Regions from separate parts of the Pantoea agglomerans genome, predicted to be linked through region 1. Evidence: predicted binding sites of a transcription regulator. Region 1 holds the regulator's gene; each other region holds the start of a gene.
What was found. The regulator Fur, encoded in region 1, represses iron uptake genes when iron is present. The targets are predictions, from matches to a motif close to ATAATAATGAGAACNACTATCAA.
Positions count from the first base shown of each region.

Region 1 (4,377 bases):
AGGGGCAGTGCAACCTGCGTTTCGACGATACCAACCCGGTTAAAGAGGATATGGAGTTCGTCGAATCCATCAAGCGCGACGTACAGTGGCTGGGCTTTGAGTGGAGTGGTGACGTTCGTTATTCCTCAGATTACTTCGATCAGCTTTATCACTACGCGGTTGAACTGATCACCAAAGGTCTGGCCTATGTCGACGAGCTGACGCCGGAAGAGATCCGTGAATACCGCGGCACCCTGACCGCGCCGGGCAAAAACAGCCCCTATCGCGATCGCAGCGTGGAAGAAAACCTGGCGCTGTTTGAAAAAATGCGCAACGGCGAATTCGCCGAGGGCAAAGCCTGCCTGCGCGCCAAAATCGATATGGCCTCCAGCTTTATCGTAATGCGCGATCCGGTGCTCTACCGCATTAAGTTCGCCGAACATCACCAGACCGGCAAAAAGTGGTGCATCTATCCGATGTACGACTTTACCCACTGCATCTCCGATGCGCTGGAAAATATCACCCATTCGCTCTGTACGCTGGAGTTCCAGGACAACCGTCGCCTCTATGACTGGGTGCTGGATAACATCTCTATTCCGGTGCATCCGCGCCAGTATGAGTTCTCCCGCCTTAACCTTGAATATGCGGTGATGTCGAAGCGTAAGCTGACGCAGCTGGTGAGCGAAAAGGTGGTAGAGGGCTGGGACGATCCGCGCATGCTGACCGTATCGGGTCTGCGCCGTCGCGGCTACACCGCCGCCTCGATCCGCGAGTTCTGCCGCCGTATCGGCGTCACCAAACAGGACAACGTGGTTGAGATGGCGTCGCTGGAGTCCTGCATTCGTGACGATCTGAACGAAAACGCACCGCGCGCCATGGCGGTGCTCGATCCGCTGAAAGTGGTCATTGAAAACCTGCCGGCGGGCCATAACGAAGTCATCACTATGCCAAATCATCCCAACAAGCCGGAGATGGGCACGCGTGAAGTGCCGTTTGGCCGTGAGGTGTGGATCGATCGCGCCGACTTCCGCGAAGAAGCCAACAAGCAGTACAAGCGACTGGTGCTGGGCAAAGAGGTGCGTCTGCGCAACGCTTACGTGATCCGCGCCGAGCGCGTCGCGAAAGATGAAGAGGGGAATATCACCTGCATCTACTGCACCTGCGACGTTGATACCCTGAGCAAAGATCCGGCAGATGGCCGCAAGGTGAAGGGCGTCATTCACTGGGTTTCAGCGGACCATGCGCTGCCAGCAGAGTTCCGCCTCTACGATCGCCTGTTTAGCGTGCCGAATCCGGGCGCGGAAGAGGATTTCCTGACCACCATCAATCCGAAGTCGCTGGAGATCCGTCAGGGATTTGTTGAGCCTGGCCTGCAGAACGCCAGCCCGGAAGCGCCTTATCAGTTTGAGCGTGAAGGCTACTTTTGCGCCGACAGCCACTATTCGCGTCCAAACCAGCTGGTGTTTAACCGCACCGTTGGCCTGCGCGATACCTGGGCAAAAATCGGCGATTAAGGTTTTGCATTAACGGCGTGATAAAATCATTACAGGGCGAGCAATCGCCCTTTTTTATACCTGCAATCGGCGCAAGGGCGTTTTATTGTTCTGTAACAAACGATTAAAGCTTGTCGGACCACTCTGGCAATTATCTGAGTTAACGAAAATTAATCAATTTACAGATGTGAATTTCTTTTTTTCAGGTAGGCTATTCGCTCTTTAAAGAGGCTATGCGGGCATAAAAAGGAAAAAAGATGACAGCTCTTGGTCAGGAAGCAAAACACAGCGTGGTGGTTTTACATCAGTTAATCGAACGTATATTCAACCAGCCATCCGGCGAGGATGATACCTTCCATCTGCTGCTTTCGCACTTCCATCCCGATTTCCGCATGGTCACGACGCAGGGCAGGCTGCTCGATTTAAATCAGACCGAAGATCTGTTCCGTCAGCTGCAGGGGCGCCGTGAAGGTATGCGCATTGCCACCAGCGAGCACGCGGTGATCTCGCAGCGTAAAGATGAAGTCACTATTCAGTACCGCGAGCTACAGATGATGAACGGCAGCGATCAGGCGCGCATCTCACTGGCGATCCTCGACTGCACCACCTCCATTCCCCGCTGGCGCTACCTGCACGAAACGCTGGTCGCCTGACGGCCATAAAAAAAGCCGGTACGCATACCGGCTTTTAAAATCACTGCATAGCACATCTTTACTGATCGTGGAGCGTGTCGTCTTCGCGGCAATCGCCCAGCGCGCAGTGTCCGTAGAGATAGAGACTGTGGTTCGTCAGCTTGATGCCGTGGCGGGTGGCGATATCCCGCTGGCGCGCTTCGATTGATTCGTCGCTGAATTCGATGACTTTGCCGCAGTCCAGACAGATCAGGTGATCGTGATGATGCTGCTGGGTCAGTTCGAAAACCGATTTCCCGCCTTCGAAGTTGTGACGCGTCACGATGCCCGCATCGTCAAACTGGTTCAGTACGCGATAAACGGTAGCCAGACCAATCTCTTCGCCCATATCAATCAGGCGTTTATAAAGATCTTCCGCGCTGACGTGATGGCACTGAGGTTCCTGAAGCACTTCCAGAATTTTAAGTCTGGGCAGCGTGACTTTCAGGCCAGCCTTCTTTAATGCGGTGTTGTTGTCAGTCATGCGGATATTGTCCTGTTACTTTGCTGGTTACTTGAGGCGCCTTGCCTTGAATGTCGTTCGTTATCTATTCTCATTTGCGTCTCATTATAGAGGTGAAGTTTTAAAATGAAAACCGAGGTAAACGCCTGAAATCAACACGGGCTGTAAGAAGATGCGTAACGGCGCCGGGCGGAGAAATGCAGGAGGTTCGTTATCATTTCGTTAACTTCCTGACCTCGCGGGAGAAATAAGCAGATAACCGATGTGGGTATTGTACAGAATCGAAGATAAAAGTTAAAAAGCTGTAGCTATTATTTCTATAGGAAAAACCATTAACTCAATGTGAGCCAGCGCCCACATTGAGTATGTGGGTAATCAGGCTTCGATGATCGCCTGCAGCTGCAGCTCATCGTAAATCTGCTTCACCCATGCTTCGACGCGCTGGCTGGTCAGTTCCGGCTGACGATCTTCATCGATAGCCAGGCCAAGGAAGTGCTTGTCGTCTGCCAGGCCTTTAGACGCTTCAAAGTGGTAGCCTTCGGTTGGCCAGTGGCCGACGATCACCGCGCCGTTCGGCTCGATAATGTCGCGAATGGTGCCCATCGCGTCGCAGAAATATTCTGCGTAGTCTTCCTGGTCGCCGCAGCCAAACAGCGCCACCAGCTTGCCGTTGAAATCGATCTCTTCCAGCGTCGGGAAAAAGTCGTCCCAGTCACACTGCGCTTCGCCGTAGTACCAGGTCGGAATGCCCAGCAGCAGGATATCGAACGCCTCGAGATCTTCTTTCGTGCTCTTGGCAATGTCGTGTACTTCCGCAACCTCTTTGCCCAGTTGTTTCTGGATCATTTTTGCAATGTTTTCGGTGTTGCCGGTATCGCTGCCAAAGAAGATGCCTACGATTGCCATGGGGTAAATAACCTCTTAAATCCTGATAATGAGTGCATGCGCGGAGCGCACAATTAAGCGAATGATAGCAGAGCGGGCAAAAGGGCGGAACTCGAAAAGCCGCTCCATTTGCTTCTGCGTGCGCTTTGCGCGCGTCAGCCCAGTTTGAGTTGCGCCAGCAGCATCTGTTCAATCAGTTCGCTGCGGCTGATGTTGCGCTGCTCAGCCAGGGTGTTTAGCGCGTCCACGGCTTCGCTGGTCATTTTGAGTTCGACACGACGCAGCCCGCGCACTTTGTCACGTTTCAGTTGATTGCGCTTATTGATGCGCAGCTGTTCATCACGCGAAAGCGGACTGGTTTTCGGTCGGCCGGGCCGACGCTCGTTTGCAAACAGATCCAGCGTGGTGCGATCAGTGTTTTCTTTTGCCATGGGTTAGTAAAACTAGGGGCGCGAACAGGCGCGCTTATAACGAGAAATGGGCCATTGCCGCCGCAAAAAACGCACAGCGGCAAAATTTAGCGCGCCATCATACTCCAGCGGAAGTGATGACGCCAATGCTAAACCGCGAACGGCAAGCTTTTGCTTTTAAAGCGCAAAAAAGCGACGAACGCTGCGCAATACGGCATCAGGTTTCTCAGCGTGTACCCAGTGGCCGGCACCGCTGATCACGTGCGCATGGGCGGCGGGAAACTGACGCAGCAGCGCGTCGCGATGCTGATTGTCGAGATAGGGCGAGTCGCCGCCGCGAATAAAGAGCGCGGGATGAGGCCAGGCGGGCACCGCTTCCCAGCCAGTGAGTGTAGCGTAGTTTTCCCATAGCGCCGGAACGTTAAAGCGCCATTCGCCCTCCTGGAACGACTTGAGAATAAACTGGATAACGCCTT
Region 1 is NZ_CP083809.1:2,861,489-2,865,865, reverse strand. It holds gene glnS (glutamine--tRNA ligase) at 1-1,493, shown strand, start outside; gene LB453_RS16465 (hypothetical protein) at 1,730-2,125, shown strand; gene fur (ferric iron uptake transcriptional regulator) at 2,184-2,627, opposite strand; gene fldA (flavodoxin FldA) at 2,982-3,512, opposite strand; gene ybfE (LexA regulated protein) at 3,647-3,922, opposite strand; gene ybfF (esterase) at 4,079-4,377, opposite strand, start outside.

Region 2 (4,377 bases), 390 kb from region 1:
ATCCAGCGAATCGTTGGGGAAGCGCGTCATGCTTTGCAGCTTTTTGGGCTTCAGCGCCTGCAGGCCAAAACGCTCATCAAACAGCGACGCGCCCACCGAAACCGTGATGGTGAGGTTGTCCGGCGCGATCTCCGCCCCGAGAATGCCTGAATCCATCGGCGGCAGCCTGGGATTGGTCACCGCCGGCGCCGGGCCGCCGCTGGTCAAAAAGGCGATGCGCGCGGTGAGCAGCTGAAACAGCCGCACCAGATCGGATTTATCGCTGGCCAGCACGTCGAAGGCGACCAGCATCATCGACGCCTGCTGCGGCGTGGTGATGCCCGCCTGATGCTGCCCGTAAAAGGGTTGCACCTGACGTCGCGCGTCGGGCGCAACCGTACCGGGAGAGAAGCTCTCGGCCGCCGCGTGAAACGGACAGCCGCCGCTCAGGGCGGCCGCGCCGCCAAACAGCCCCAGCCCTTTTAACAGGCGCCGCCGCGCGGGCTGCGCCTCATCCTTTTGACGACTCATATCAATCGAGACCCAGGGTACCGCGCAGTAAAGAGAGATCTTCCGCCAGCGCGGTAATCGGTCCTTTCAGCGCATTGCGATCCGCGCTGGTGAGCTTCTCATAGGAGGCGAAGCCCGCCCCCTCGCGGTACTTGCTCAGAATAGCGTCAACTTTTTTAAAGTTGCCGTCGACTTTCGCCAGCAGCTGCGGATTCGCCTGCTGCAGCTGGGGACGCAGCAGATCGACAATCTTTTGCGCGCCGTCGATATTCGCCTGGAAATCCCACAGGTCGGTGCGGCTGTAGCGATCCTCTTCGCCGGAGATCTTGCTGGAGGCGACCTCTTCAATCAGGCCAGCCGCGCCGCCGACCACTTTTACCGGCGGGAAAGCCAGCTCGCTGATGCGGGTCTGCAAATCCTGCACGTCGCGGTTGAGCTGGGTGGCATAGCCCTCCATGCCTTTAGTGCTGTTATCGCTGAACAGCGCTTTCTCCAGGCGGTGGAAACCGGTGAACTTCGGATCTTCCGCTTTCTTCTCATAGTCATCTTCGCGCGCGTCGATGCTGCCGTCGAGATCGGAGAAAAGCTCGGCGATAGGCTCGATACGCTCGTAGTGCTGGCGGGTCGGCGCATAGAGCGCGCGCGCTTTCTCGATATCGCCCGCCTTCACCGCATGGGTAAAGGCTTCGGTGCTCGCCGCCAGCTGCGCCACTTCCTGCGTCACGTAGGCTTTATAGGCGGTGATGGGACCGGCCAGCGCCAGCACGTCAGGTTTGTCCCCTTTCGCGGCTGGTGCCCCCTCGCCCTGCACGATCAGTTTGCCCTTCGGATTGCTCAGCAGGCCGCAGGTCATCTCATACTCGCCCGCCTCCAGGTTGGCAGTGAGCTTCTGGCTGAAGCCCGGCGCGATATTCTCACGCTCTTCCACCACCAGCACGCCTTTCAAAATCTCCCACTCCAGCGCTTTCTGACTGTTGTTCTTGATCAGAAACTGGGTTTTGCCTGGCTTGACCGTCAGCTGCATCGGTTCGCACTGGGTATCCGTCACGCTGACGGCGACCTGCGGAATATCGGCAGCCGCAGCGGTTCCCGTCAGCGCCAGCAGCGAGGCCAGCAGGGTTTTGCGGCGAAAGCGAATCATCATAGAGTTATCCCTGTTTAGTCGAGAGTTGGCGCGCCGGACGTGCCGGCAGTAAAAACAGCAGCAGCGCCGGAATAAGATAGAGAAAATAGGCCGTCACTTCGCTGACGCTCGGCGTCTCCTGATAGCCCAGTACGCCCTCAAGCAGCGTGCCCGCCAGCGAATGGGTGGAGAGCACGTTGCTCAGGTCGAAGGCGACGCCTTGAAAATGGTTCCACAGGCCCGCTTCATGGAATGCGCGGATTGCGCCCGCCGCCAGCCCGGCAGCGACAAAGAGAATAAACAGGCTGCTCCAGCGGAAAAAGTGCGCCATATTCAGCCGTACGCCGCCCCAGTAGAGCAGCACGCCCAGCACCACCGCCGTGGCCAGACCGAGCAGCGCCCCCACCGGCGGCGCATAGCCGACATCCTGGGTGAAGGCCGCCAGCAGAAAGAACACCGACTCCAGCCCTTCGCGCGCCACGGCGAGAAACACCATCAGCACCAGCGCCAGCCCGCCGCGCCCGCTCTGACTCAGCGCCTGATCTACCGCCTGCTCAAGCTGCGCGCGCATATTGCGCGCCACCTTACGCATCCAGAACACCATTGAGGTAAGGATCGCCACGGCCACCACGGCCACGATGCCCTCAAACAGCTCCTGCTGTTTCTGCGGGAATTCGCCGGTGGTCTGATTGATGATAATGCCGAGCGCCAGGCAGAGGGCCGCCGCGATAAATACGCCCGCCCACAGCGCGGGAAACCAGCGGGTGCGGCCGGTGCGCTTAAGATAGCTGGCGATCAGGCTGACGATCAGCGCCGCTTCCAGGCCTTCGCGCAGCATGATAAGAAAGGGAACAAACATCGCCGACCTCTTGAATGTTAAGCAGCGTCAATCGCAGGTAAAGTTAGGTAAAATGCGAACGATACCGATTATCATTATCGCGGTGGAAAAAACAAGTAATGCTGCGAAATTATTTACGGCCCTGCAGAGATAAAAAAAGCCCGCGCCTCTTCAGGTCGCGGGCTTGTATGTTGTAATGAATTACTTCGTCTGGTACTCCGCTTCGGCCGCCTCAAAGCGCTGCTGCGCGGCGGCAGACGGCTCACGGCCCATCAGGCTGAAGAGCACAATGGCGATGCTGGAGAAGGCAAAGCCCGGAATAATTTCATACAGGCCCAGCCAGCCATACTGTTTCCAGATCAGCACCGTCGCCGCACCGATCACCATGCCAGCCAGCGCGCCGTTGCGCGTCATGCGCTTCCAGCAGACGCCGAACAGCACCACCGGACCAAAGGCGGCACCGAAACCGGCCCAGGCGTAGCTCACCAGCCCCAGCACGCGGTTATCCGGGTTAGAGGCGAGCGCGATAGCGACCAGCGCCACCAGCAGCACCATCGCGCGACCAAACCAGACCAGCTCTTTCTGGCTGGCGTTTTTGCGCAGGAAGCCTTTATAGAGATCCTCAGTCAGCGCGCTGGAGCAGACCAGCAGCTGGCAGCTAAGGGTCGACATCACCGCCGCCAGAATGGCCGAAAGCAGAATGCCGGCGATCCACGGGTTAAACAGAATGCGCGCCAGCTCGATAAAGACGCGCTCGCCGTTGCCGCTGACGTTCGCCGCCAGCTCCGGGTGATTCTGGAAGTAGGCGATGCCGAAGAAGCCGACCGCCACCGCGCCCGCCAGGCAGAGCACCATCCAGGCCATACCGATGCGGCGTGCGGTGCGGATTGAGCGATGCGAATCCGCCGCCATAAAGCGCGCCAGGATGTGCGGCTGGCCGAAGTAGCCGAGGCCCCAGCCCAGCAGCGAAATCACCGCAACAAAGTTGAGCCCCTTCAGCATATTGATGTTTTCAATGCTCTTCGCCTCGATCACCGCCAGCGAGTCGTCCAGCCCGCCTACCGCGACAATCACGATAATCGGCGTCAGCACCAGTGCGAAAATCATCAGGCTCGCCTGCACGGTATCGGTCCAGCTAACCGCCAGGAAGCCGCCCACCAGGGTATAAAGAATGGTCGCAGCGGCGCCGGCCCACAGCGCGGTTTCATAGCTCATGCCGAAGGTGCTTTCAAACAGGCGCGCGCCCGCTACCACGCCGGAAGCGCAGTAGATGGTGAAGAAAATCAGGATCACCAGCGCAGAGATAACGCGCAGCAGTTTGCTTTTATCCTCAAAGCGGCTGGTGAAAAAATCGGGCAGCGTCAGGGCGTTGTCATGGTGTTCGGTCTGCACGCGCAGACGTCCCGCCACGATTTTCCAGTTCAGCCAGGCGCCGATGGTCAGGCCGATAGCGATCCAGCTTTCCGAGATGCCGGAGAGAAAAATGGCGCCCGGCAGCCCCATCAGCAGCCAGCCGCTCATGTCGGACGCGCCCGCAGAGAGCGCGGTCACCACGCTGCCCAGACTGCGGCCGCCCAGAATGTAATCGTCGAAGTTTTTGGTTGAACGATAGGCCACGAAGCCTATCAGCACCATCCCAAGGATATAAATTACAAAAGTCACCAGCATCGGTGTGCTTACACTCATTCATCTCTCCACTTTATAGTTGATTTCCCGAGAGAAACCGTACGCTGTGGCCTCGTCGGAACGGGACAACGCCACAGGTTTTGTCCAGCTTCAGGCGCCTGACCTTTCCCAAGGCGCGGTATCCTGCCGGAAAGGTGCGATACGCACAATGGATTTAACACAGGCATTACAGCGATTTCACCTGTTAATGGCTAAATTTTGTTAACAGGTTGCACTCGCTCACAGTTCCATAGTTGCACCT
Region 2 is NZ_CP083809.1:2,473,641-2,478,017, forward strand. It holds gene efeB (iron uptake transporter deferrochelatase/peroxidase subunit) at 1-510, opposite strand, end outside; gene efeO (iron uptake system protein EfeO) at 512-1,633, opposite strand; gene efeU (iron uptake transporter permease EfeU) at 1,638-2,471, opposite strand; gene putP (sodium/proline symporter PutP) at 2,652-4,136, opposite strand.
Region 2: efeU (iron uptake transporter permease EfeU) is a predicted target of Fur. The motif match lies at 2,524-2,546, and genes of this name have one in related genera.

Region 3 (4,377 bases), 520 kb from region 1:
TTTGGCTTCGGCCGAGTAGACGGCTTTAACTTCGGCAGCTTTGTGGTTGCGGTAATTGGCGCTATCGTGGTGCTGTTTATCTACCGTAAAGTCCGCAGCTGACACGCTTAGCGTAAGAACTGCAACGGGACGACTTTGTCGTCCCGTTTTACTTTCCCCGTCAGAAATCGTATCCCACCGACACCAGCAGCGAACGCTCCGCGCCCCAGTAGCAGTAGCCGGTGCCGTAACAGGCCGCCACATAGTGGCGATCGGTCAGGTTGCTGGCGTTAAGCTGTAGCCATGCGCCGCGCAGCGCGCTGTTCCAGACGCCGAGATCGGCGCGCACCGAGGCGTCAAACAGCGTTACCGACGGCACGCGCCGGCTGTTCCCGTTATCCGCCCACTGCTTGCCGATATAGCGCACCCCGGCCCCCGCGCTGATGCCGGCGTCGAACTGATAGTGTCCCCACAGCGACGCCATGCTGTTCGGCGTCACGTAAGGCGTGTGGCCGTCGTTGCCGTCCACCGTCTCTTTATAGCGCAGGTGGTTAAGGGTATAACCCGCCACCGTGCTCAGGCGCGGCGTCAGCTGATTGTGCGCCTCCAGCTCGATGCCCTGCGAATGCACCTTGCCGGTCGGCGTATAGGTGGAGTCAACAATATTACGCGTCGCGACATCTTTCTGCGTCAGATCGTAGATCGCCAGGCTGTAGAGATCGCGCGTGCCCGGCGGCTGATATTTCAGGCCCGCCTCATACTGTTCAGAGGTGGTGGGCTGCAGCAGATTGCCGTCGGATCCGGTAAGCGCGGTCGGCGTAATGGCCTGGCTGTAGCTCAGATAAGGGGAGAGGCCATTATCGAAGGCGTAGAGCAGCGCCGCCCGCCCGCTGATGTGGTCATCCTGACGGCGCGCCGTGCCGCTGTTGTCGGCGACGATGCGGTCGTAGCGGCCGGAGAGATCGAGATGCCAGCGATCCCACGTCATCTCATCCTGCAGATAGAGGCCGGTCTGGTAGTAGCGGCGCGTCTCGCGCGTCCAGCTGTAGTCCGGCATCGGGCCGAGCGCCTCGCCGGTGGCGGCGTTGAGCGCGCTGGCTGCGTCGCTCGCCTCGCTTAAATCGTTTTTATAGCGGTGATACTCCGCGCCGATCGACAGGCGATGCGACAGCTCGCCAGTGTCGAACTCCGCCGTGACGCGGTTATCCGTCGCCCAGGCGGAAAGCGACGAGCGCTCGCCGGAGTAGTAGCGGTTAAGGATGTTGCTGCCGGGCGCCTGCCAGCCGATCTGATAAACCTGGTCGAGATCGACATTAGCGTGGCTGTAGCTGCCGGTAGAGGTAAATGACCAGACGTCGCTGAAGTGATGCTGGAAGTCATAGCTGTAGATCTGCTCGCGGCGCTTGAACTGGTCCAGCGACGGATCGCCGTCGTAAAAGCCGGTGCTGAGCTTCGCGCCGTTATGGGCACTCAGCGCGCCGTCGCCCGGCACCGAGCCGTGATAGCCGCCCGACGGATCTTTTTGCAGATAAGCGCGCAGCAGCAGCTGCGTATCTTCCGTGGGCTGCCACATCAGCTGCGGCATCAGCGCATACTTCTCCTCGCGCGTATGGTCATACTGGGTATCGCTGTTGCGCGTCATCCCGGTCAGGCGAAACGCCCACTCGTTGCTGATGGCGTTGGTGTAGTCGAAGGCTGCGCCGCGCGTATTCTGCGTGCCCGCCGTCAGCCGAAAATGGCCCGCTTCGCTGAACTGCGGGCGGCGCGTGGTCTGGTTCACCAGCCCGCCCGGCACCGTCTGGCCGTAAAGGGCAGAAGAGGGGCCTTTAATGACGTCGACGCGCTCCAGAAACCAGGGATCGACCTGCAAAACGTTATAGCTGCCGCCGTCGCTCATCAGGCGCAGGCCGTCAAGGAAGGTGTTATCCACGTCGCCGCCGTGGAAGCCGCGCAGCGAAATGGTGTCATAGCGCGTTGCCGCGCCGCCAAAGTTGGTGAACACCCCGGGCGTATAGTTCAGCACCTGGTTGAGATCGATGGCGCCCTGATCGTCTATCTGCTGGCGGGTGATCACCGACACCGACTGCGGCGTCTTCACCAGCGGGCGATCGCTTTTGGTGGCGCCCGCGCTGGTGGTGGCGAGATAGCCCTGGGTCGGGGCGTCGGCGCTCTCCTGGGGGGAGGCGGTCACCATTAGCGTGTCGGCCGCCAGGCTGGCGGCGGGCAGAGTCATCGCCAGCGCGCACAGCAGGGCGCAGCGATGAGGGGGAAACGGCAGCGTCATGTCCTGTCCTTGTTCGGTCCGCCCCTGGCAGGCGGCACATTATTGATAAAGATTCTTAAAATCAGAGTGAGAATTATTATCAATATGTCAAAAATGTTTCAAGGATTGTTAGAGGGGAGGCGTTAAAAAAAGGAAGCGAAGAGCCGGGAGCGGCCCTTCGCCTGAGAGGATTACTTCGCCGTCGCTGCGGCCTGGGGAAGATCCTGCACGCTGTTGCAGGTTTTCTCTTTCGGACAGTACTTGTCGAGCAGCATCAGCGTCACGCCGTTGGTCCAGCCAAAGCCGTCCTGCAGCGGATATTCACCGCCGCCGCCGCCGCCGAGGTTCGGCCCGTCGACCACGTACTTCTCGACCAGCTTATGCTCTTTGTCGTAGGTGGTCTGTACGTTCTGCAGGAAGCGCATGCCAACCTGCTGCGCCAGCTGCGGCTTGTTGTAGTGCTCCAGACCTTCCACCGCCACCCACTGCAGCGGCGCCCAGCCGTTGGGGGCGTCCCACTGCTGGCCATTATTTACCGTGGTGGTAAGCAGGCCGCCCGCTTTCAGCAGCTGTTTCTCAACCGCCGAGGCGGTGCGATCCGCCTGCCGGTCGCTGGCCAGCTGCATATAGAGCGGGAAGAGCGCCGCGGCGGTGAGCTGCGGGCTGGCCTGACGCGTTTTCGTGTCGTAGTCAGCGTACCAGCCCTGCTTCTCATCCCACAGATAGCGGTTTACCGCCGCCTGACGCTTCTCTGCCAGATCGGCAAACTGCTTCGCTTTATCCTGCTGCTTGTCGAGGCGATAAGCTTTGGCCAGCGTCTGCTCCAGATGGAACATCAGGCTGTTGAGATCGACCGGCGCCAGCTGGGTGGTGCGGATCGAGGCGAGATTGTGCGCGTCGCTGAACCAGCGCGAGCTGAAGTCCCAGCCGGAGGCGGCACCGGCACGCAGGTCGCGGTAAAGTTCGCCTTTGTCGCGCTGTGGCGCTTTTTTCGCGGTATTAACGTCATCCAGCCAGGATTCGGTGCGCGGCACGTCGCGCGCGTCCCAGTAGCGGTTAAGCAGGGTGCCGTCCGCCAGCTTGATGACGCGCTTGCTCGCCTGGCCAGCGGCGACGCTATCGCTGTCCGCCATCCAGTAGTCATACTCTTTCTGCAGCTGCGGCAGATATTTGCTGTAGGCCGCGTCGCCCTCGTGGGTCGCCAGCAGATCGACCATCAGGCTAAAGAAAGGCGGCTGCGAGCGGCTGAGGTAGTAGCTGCGGTTGCCGTTGGGAATATGGCCGTACGTGTCCAGCTCCCACGCAAAGTTATCCACCATATCCTGCACGCGATCCCAGTGGCCGCTCTCCGCCAGGCCGAGCATGGTGAAATAGCTGTCCCAGTAGTAGACCTCGCGGAAGCGGCCGCCCGGCACCACGTAGGGCTTCGGCAGCGGCAGCAGTGAATCGTAGCGGCCGGCGCTTTTGGCGGTGCGCGTCAGCACCGGCCACAGGCCGTCGATATGGGCGCGCAGGCTCTGTCCGGCGGGCGGCACATACTTTTCGCCCGCGGCGGGCAGGGTAAAGTTGCTGGCGACGAAACGCTTCAGATCGAAGTTGCGCTGATTTTTCTGCATCTGCCAGTCTGCCAGAATCGACGCGGGATCGAACTTAGGCACCGCGTCGGCGAAGGTTTTCTGGTCGGGATAGAATTTCGCCTGCTGTACCGCGCTAAACAACGGCCCCAGCCGGACATCGGGCGGCTGCGGCTGGCTGCTGAGCATGCGTGAATTGTCCTCTGCCTGCGCCGTCAGCGCAGGCAACCCCAGCAGCAGAGTCAGCAGCACTGGCGCGACTCCATGACGCCCGACAGGCGCGGTTACCACAGTTTTCTTCATCGGTTTTTCTCCTTGTCCGAAAGGCGGCCGCGCGTAACGCATTGACCACTCAAACAACTTTAGTCGTAAACTGACAACGTGGCGCAACGAGACTGCGGAAATGTGAAGCAGACCGGAACAGAAGCTGGCGGCGGGGCGGTGGTTTTTGCTTGCCCTGACGCCGCTTTTACCGGAGGCTGAGGGCAAAAAACGAGGAGCGAGATGGATATTATCTGGTATCACCCGACGCAGGATGGCGACGTCTGGCTGACGGGCATG
Region 3 is NZ_CP083809.1:2,340,830-2,345,206, reverse strand. It holds gene LB453_RS13840 (GlsB/YeaQ/YmgE family stress response membrane protein) at 1-102, shown strand, start outside; gene LB453_RS13835 (TonB-dependent siderophore receptor) at 161-2,263, opposite strand; gene treA (alpha,alpha-trehalase TreA) at 2,434-4,119, opposite strand; gene ghrA (glyoxylate/hydroxypyruvate reductase GhrA) at 4,321-4,377, shown strand, end outside.
Region 3: LB453_RS13835 (TonB-dependent siderophore receptor) is a predicted target of Fur. The motif match lies at 2,324-2,346, and genes of this name have one in related genera.

Region 4 (4,377 bases), 1.9 Mb from region 1:
CTGAAAAGCTTTCACGGGCCAATCTCAGTACATGGCGAAATGCTAAAGGCGCAGCTGGTGGAGCGCGATGAGCTGCAGCTGCGCGGCGAACTGATCGAGTGGGAGTGCAAATTCGGCGACTACGTGCGCGACCATGCGCAAACCGTCGCGCAGCAGGCGCGCCATTTCGTGCAGCTGGCGTCGCCCCACGTCGAGCGCGGCTGGCTCGGCTTTCAGTACGGCCCAGGCAGCTCGGCGGCGGAACAGCAGCATATCAGCCTGTTCCAGGCGCTGGAGAGCCAGCACGCCGACATACTGGGATCGCAAATCGTCAACTGGACCTCAGCGCGCGGCCTCTACGCCACCGTCCCCTGGCAGGGCGCGCCGGAGCAGCTAACGCGCTTTATCGCCGATCTCTATTATGTACATCTGCCCGCGCTGGGCGTCGCGCGCCGCCAGGGCAAAGATCTGCTGCGGCTGGATATGAAAGCCTCAACGCCGGATGCGCTGGTCGGCCTCTTCTCAATTCCGGTCACGCAGAGCTGACAGCAGCTTTTCGTGCGGTGAAACGTGATAAACCGCACGATTTTATAAAATGGATGCGTTATCTGGCGTAAAATTCCTGCCTTAACCCGGGAGCCATGCAGATATCTTGCATATGGCCTGCCGGACTGGATATTCATCTGCCTTTCAGGTTCTTTCTGAACCAGACAGTTAACACGACGACAATCATGAAAATTTCTACGCTGTTCCTTGTTACGGCGCTTGCTGCGTTGCCGCTTTTCGCCAGCGCCCAAATGGCTGAACCCTTTACGCCGCCTGCTGGCCTGCATCCGCATGCCCAGCCAGCCCAGCACGAAATCCTGGGCGACAATGCGCTGCCGCAGCAGTCGCAACAGCCGTTCCGCTCAGACGCCTTAAGCGACACCCTCTGATCGCTACGCGCGCCTATCCGGGACGCGCCTTCGCTCTGTCTCTCTTCTGATAAACCTGTGCAGGCGCTCGCCCGCGCAGGTTTTCGGCTGCGCGGAAATAGCACAATCGATCCTTGCGCCTAAGATATATCATGAGTAATCTGAGCGCCTCAAATGAGAATCATTCATGAATTAACCTGTGCACTGACGTTTGCAGCCCACGGCCCGGCCAGCTGCGTAAAAGGAGAACCTATGTATTCCGAAAACCGAGCGTCCCGCAGCCGCGCGCCGCAGCGCGTGCGTAACGAACTGCGTTTCCGCCGCATCACCGTCGCCAGCAAAACGTTAATCGCCGGTGAATTCTGGCGCGTGGTCTTCCACGGCAGCGACCTGGCGGGCTTCGCTTCGCCGGGCTTTGATGACCATATCAAACTCTTCTTCCCGCAGGGGGGCAGCGCGGCGCTGCCGCTGCCGCAGATGACTGACGAAGGCGTCGTCTGGGCGGAGGGCGCTCGTCCGCCGGCGCGCGACTATACGCCGCTCGCCTTCGATGGCGAGTCCTCGCTGACGATCGATTTCTATATCCATGAGGGCGGCGTTGCCAGCGGCTGGGCGCAGCGGGCGCAGGAGGGCGAGCAGTTAATTATCGGCGGCCCGCGCGGCTCGCTGGTGGTGCCCACCGACTACGCCTTCCAGCTCTACGTCTGCGACGAAACCAGCCTGCCGGCCCTGAAGCGGCGCATGGCAGCTGCCGAAGCGCAGGATCTGCATCTGTTCGCCTGCGTGGATGAAGCGACCGGGCGCGACTACCTGCCGGATCTGAGCGGCGTGAACGTGCGCTGGCTCGGCAGCGGCGCGGCGCAGGCGGGTAAGCTTGACGCGCTGATCGCCGAGCTGGATAACATCGCCGTGCCGCAGGAGGACTACTTTATCTGGCTGACCGGTGAAGGCGCGTTTGCCAGGGCGCTCGGCGACTACTTTGTGGAGCGTCGCGGCCTGGATGCCGCCTTTGTGCGCGCCGTCGCTTACTGGCACGCCAGATAAGCCACCGCCGCCGCCCGTGTTGAATTTTGCCAGGCGGCGGACTACTATCACCCTCCCGTAAAAACTCCCCTTCAGGCAGGCAATGAAACAGGATCCGGCTTTTTCGTGTCATCAGGATTCCGCCTCGCGCGGCGGGTGCGGCGGTCGCCGTAAACGTCGTGAAAAGATGCTGGATGCCAGCGATATCCGCCTGCTGATGCTGCACTTCCTCGCGCAAAACGATGCGCACGGCTATGAGCTGATCAAGTCAATTGAAGAGCTTTCTAAAGGGGAGTACTCCCCCAGCCCCGGCATTATTTACCCCAACCTGACGCTGCTGGAAGAGATGGACGCTATCCGCGTGGTGGATGCGCAGGCGTCGCGCAAGGCCTATACGCTGAATGCGGCGGGACGCGCGCGGCTCGCCGAACAGCAGGCGCATATCGAGCACCTTATTGAGCGTCTCTCGTCGCTGGCGGTGCTGGTGAACAACCGCAGCCTTCCTGACGTCGATCGGGCGATTCACCGCATGCGCGTTACGCTCAACAGCCGCCTGTCGCAGGAAGATATCTCGCCGGAAACGCTGCAAAAGGTGGTTGATGCGCTGAATGCGGCGGCGGATAAGATCGCCGCCAGCTAACGCCCCGGCCTCAGGGCCTGTTCTTGTCCACGTGACCCAGCGAACGCTCCGGGAAGCAGCGGTCGCGCACGCGCTGCTTCAGCGCCGCCGCGTCGGGAAAACCGCCGTCGCGCTTACGCTCCCAGATCGTTTCGCCATCAATGGTAATCACGAAAACGCCGCCGGTGCCTGGTTTAAGCGTAACCGCCGCCAGATCGTCCGCGAAAGTTTGCAGCAGCTCCTGCGCCATCCAGGCGGAGCGCAGCATCCAGTTGCACTGCGTGCAGTAGTGAATGGTGACGGACGGTTTCTCAGTCATAGCGTTTTTCCATAGCGAAAAAGAGAAGGGCGCACGGGGCAGCTTAGCAAATCGTGCGGTGTAAGATACATCTTACTTTAAAGCTAGTTGATAATGATTACCACTTGCATTACATTTCTGGCGAAATAATTCGTAATAAAAATAACATTTCTCTTTACGGTTTTATTTAAGAAACCGGCATTTAGCTACTGACAGCAAGTAAGTGAGCAAATACTAACAATCAAAAAGGTATTTGCGCTTATGTCTTTAATCTTCCAGGGACTGAACCATCAGCGGCTGTGTAAAATTGCGCTGCTGGCCTCATCTGTTCACGCCGCCTGCGGCTACGCCGCCAGCGCAGAAAGCAGCGATACGGTGATGACCGTTACCGCGCCGAAGCCGAAAGCGGGCAATTCAACCACTCTGACCGTAGTCGATCTGCAAAAGCGCGGCGCGAACGACTTCGGCGCCATTATGCGATATGAGCCGCTGATCGCCGCCCAGGGCTCGGCGGGCGGCTCCTCCTCGGGCAAAAGCGGCTTCGACCGCGCCGGCTACAGCGGCTACAACATTCGCGGGCTGGAGAGCAATCGCGTCGGCCTCGACGTTGACGGCATTCCGCTGCCGGACGCCACCGGCCGCGCCTACGCCAGCCGCGCCGGCAATAACACCTTCGGCATCGGCCGCGGCGACTATATCGATCCCTATATGTTCAGCAGCGTCGAGATTGAAAAAGGTGCCACGGCGGTCGATCAGCCTAACGCCTCTATCGGCGGCAACGTCTCTTTCCATAACAAAAGCGCCGACGACTACCTGAGCAGCGCCAAAACCACCTTCTTCGGCTATCAGAGCAACTACGACTCTTCCAGCCGCAGCTGGCACAACGGCATCACGGCGGCGGCGGGGGACGATGAGCTGCGCGGGCTGTTTGTTTACAGCCGTCGCGACGGCCAGGAAACCCAAAACAACAGTGGCGTAAAGGATGCTTACCCGGCTAACTGGCACTCCGACGCCTTTATGACCTCCGGCATCTGGCAGCCCAACGAGCTCCACAAGCTGAGCGCCACCTTTGACTACTACCATAAAACCAACCACACCCACTACGACGGCTGGGATAGCTCTGGCAACACCATCTGGGGCACTGCGCAGCAGCAGAGCGACACGCGTCGTTTTGGCGTCAGCCTGGCGGATGAGTGGACGCCCTATAGCGACCTGCTGGATACGCTGACCACGCGGCTCTACTGGCAGAAAACCGAATCCCACGACAATACCTGGATGCCGGCCAGCGCCCGCGCCTATGAACGCGTCTATTCGGATTACAACACGCGCAGCCTGGGCTTCGACACCCGCGCCAGCAAAACCGTCGGCCGCCATGAGCTAAGCGCCGGCGTCAACGCCCGCACGGAAAATACCGAGCGCCCGTTCCGCCAGTCGCCCGTGCAGAGCCAGTACAGCGTGATTATGCAGCCGCAGGCCGACAGCCGCAGCTACACCGTTGCCGGTTATCTGCAGGACAAGATTAACGTCGATCTCAACAGCCATAA
Region 4 is NZ_CP083809.1:662,759-667,135, forward strand. It holds gene LB453_RS05760 (helix-turn-helix domain-containing protein) at 1-525, shown strand, start outside; gene LB453_RS05765 (hypothetical protein) at 711-914, shown strand; gene LB453_RS05770 (siderophore-interacting protein) at 1,146-1,937, shown strand; gene LB453_RS05775 (PadR family transcriptional regulator) at 2,020-2,556, shown strand; gene LB453_RS05780 (SelT/SelW/SelH family protein) at 2,567-2,854, opposite strand; gene LB453_RS05785 (TonB-dependent receptor domain-containing protein) at 3,104-4,377, shown strand, end outside.
Region 4: LB453_RS05785 (TonB-dependent receptor domain-containing protein) is a predicted target of Fur. The motif match lies at 2,942-2,964, and genes of this name have one in related genera.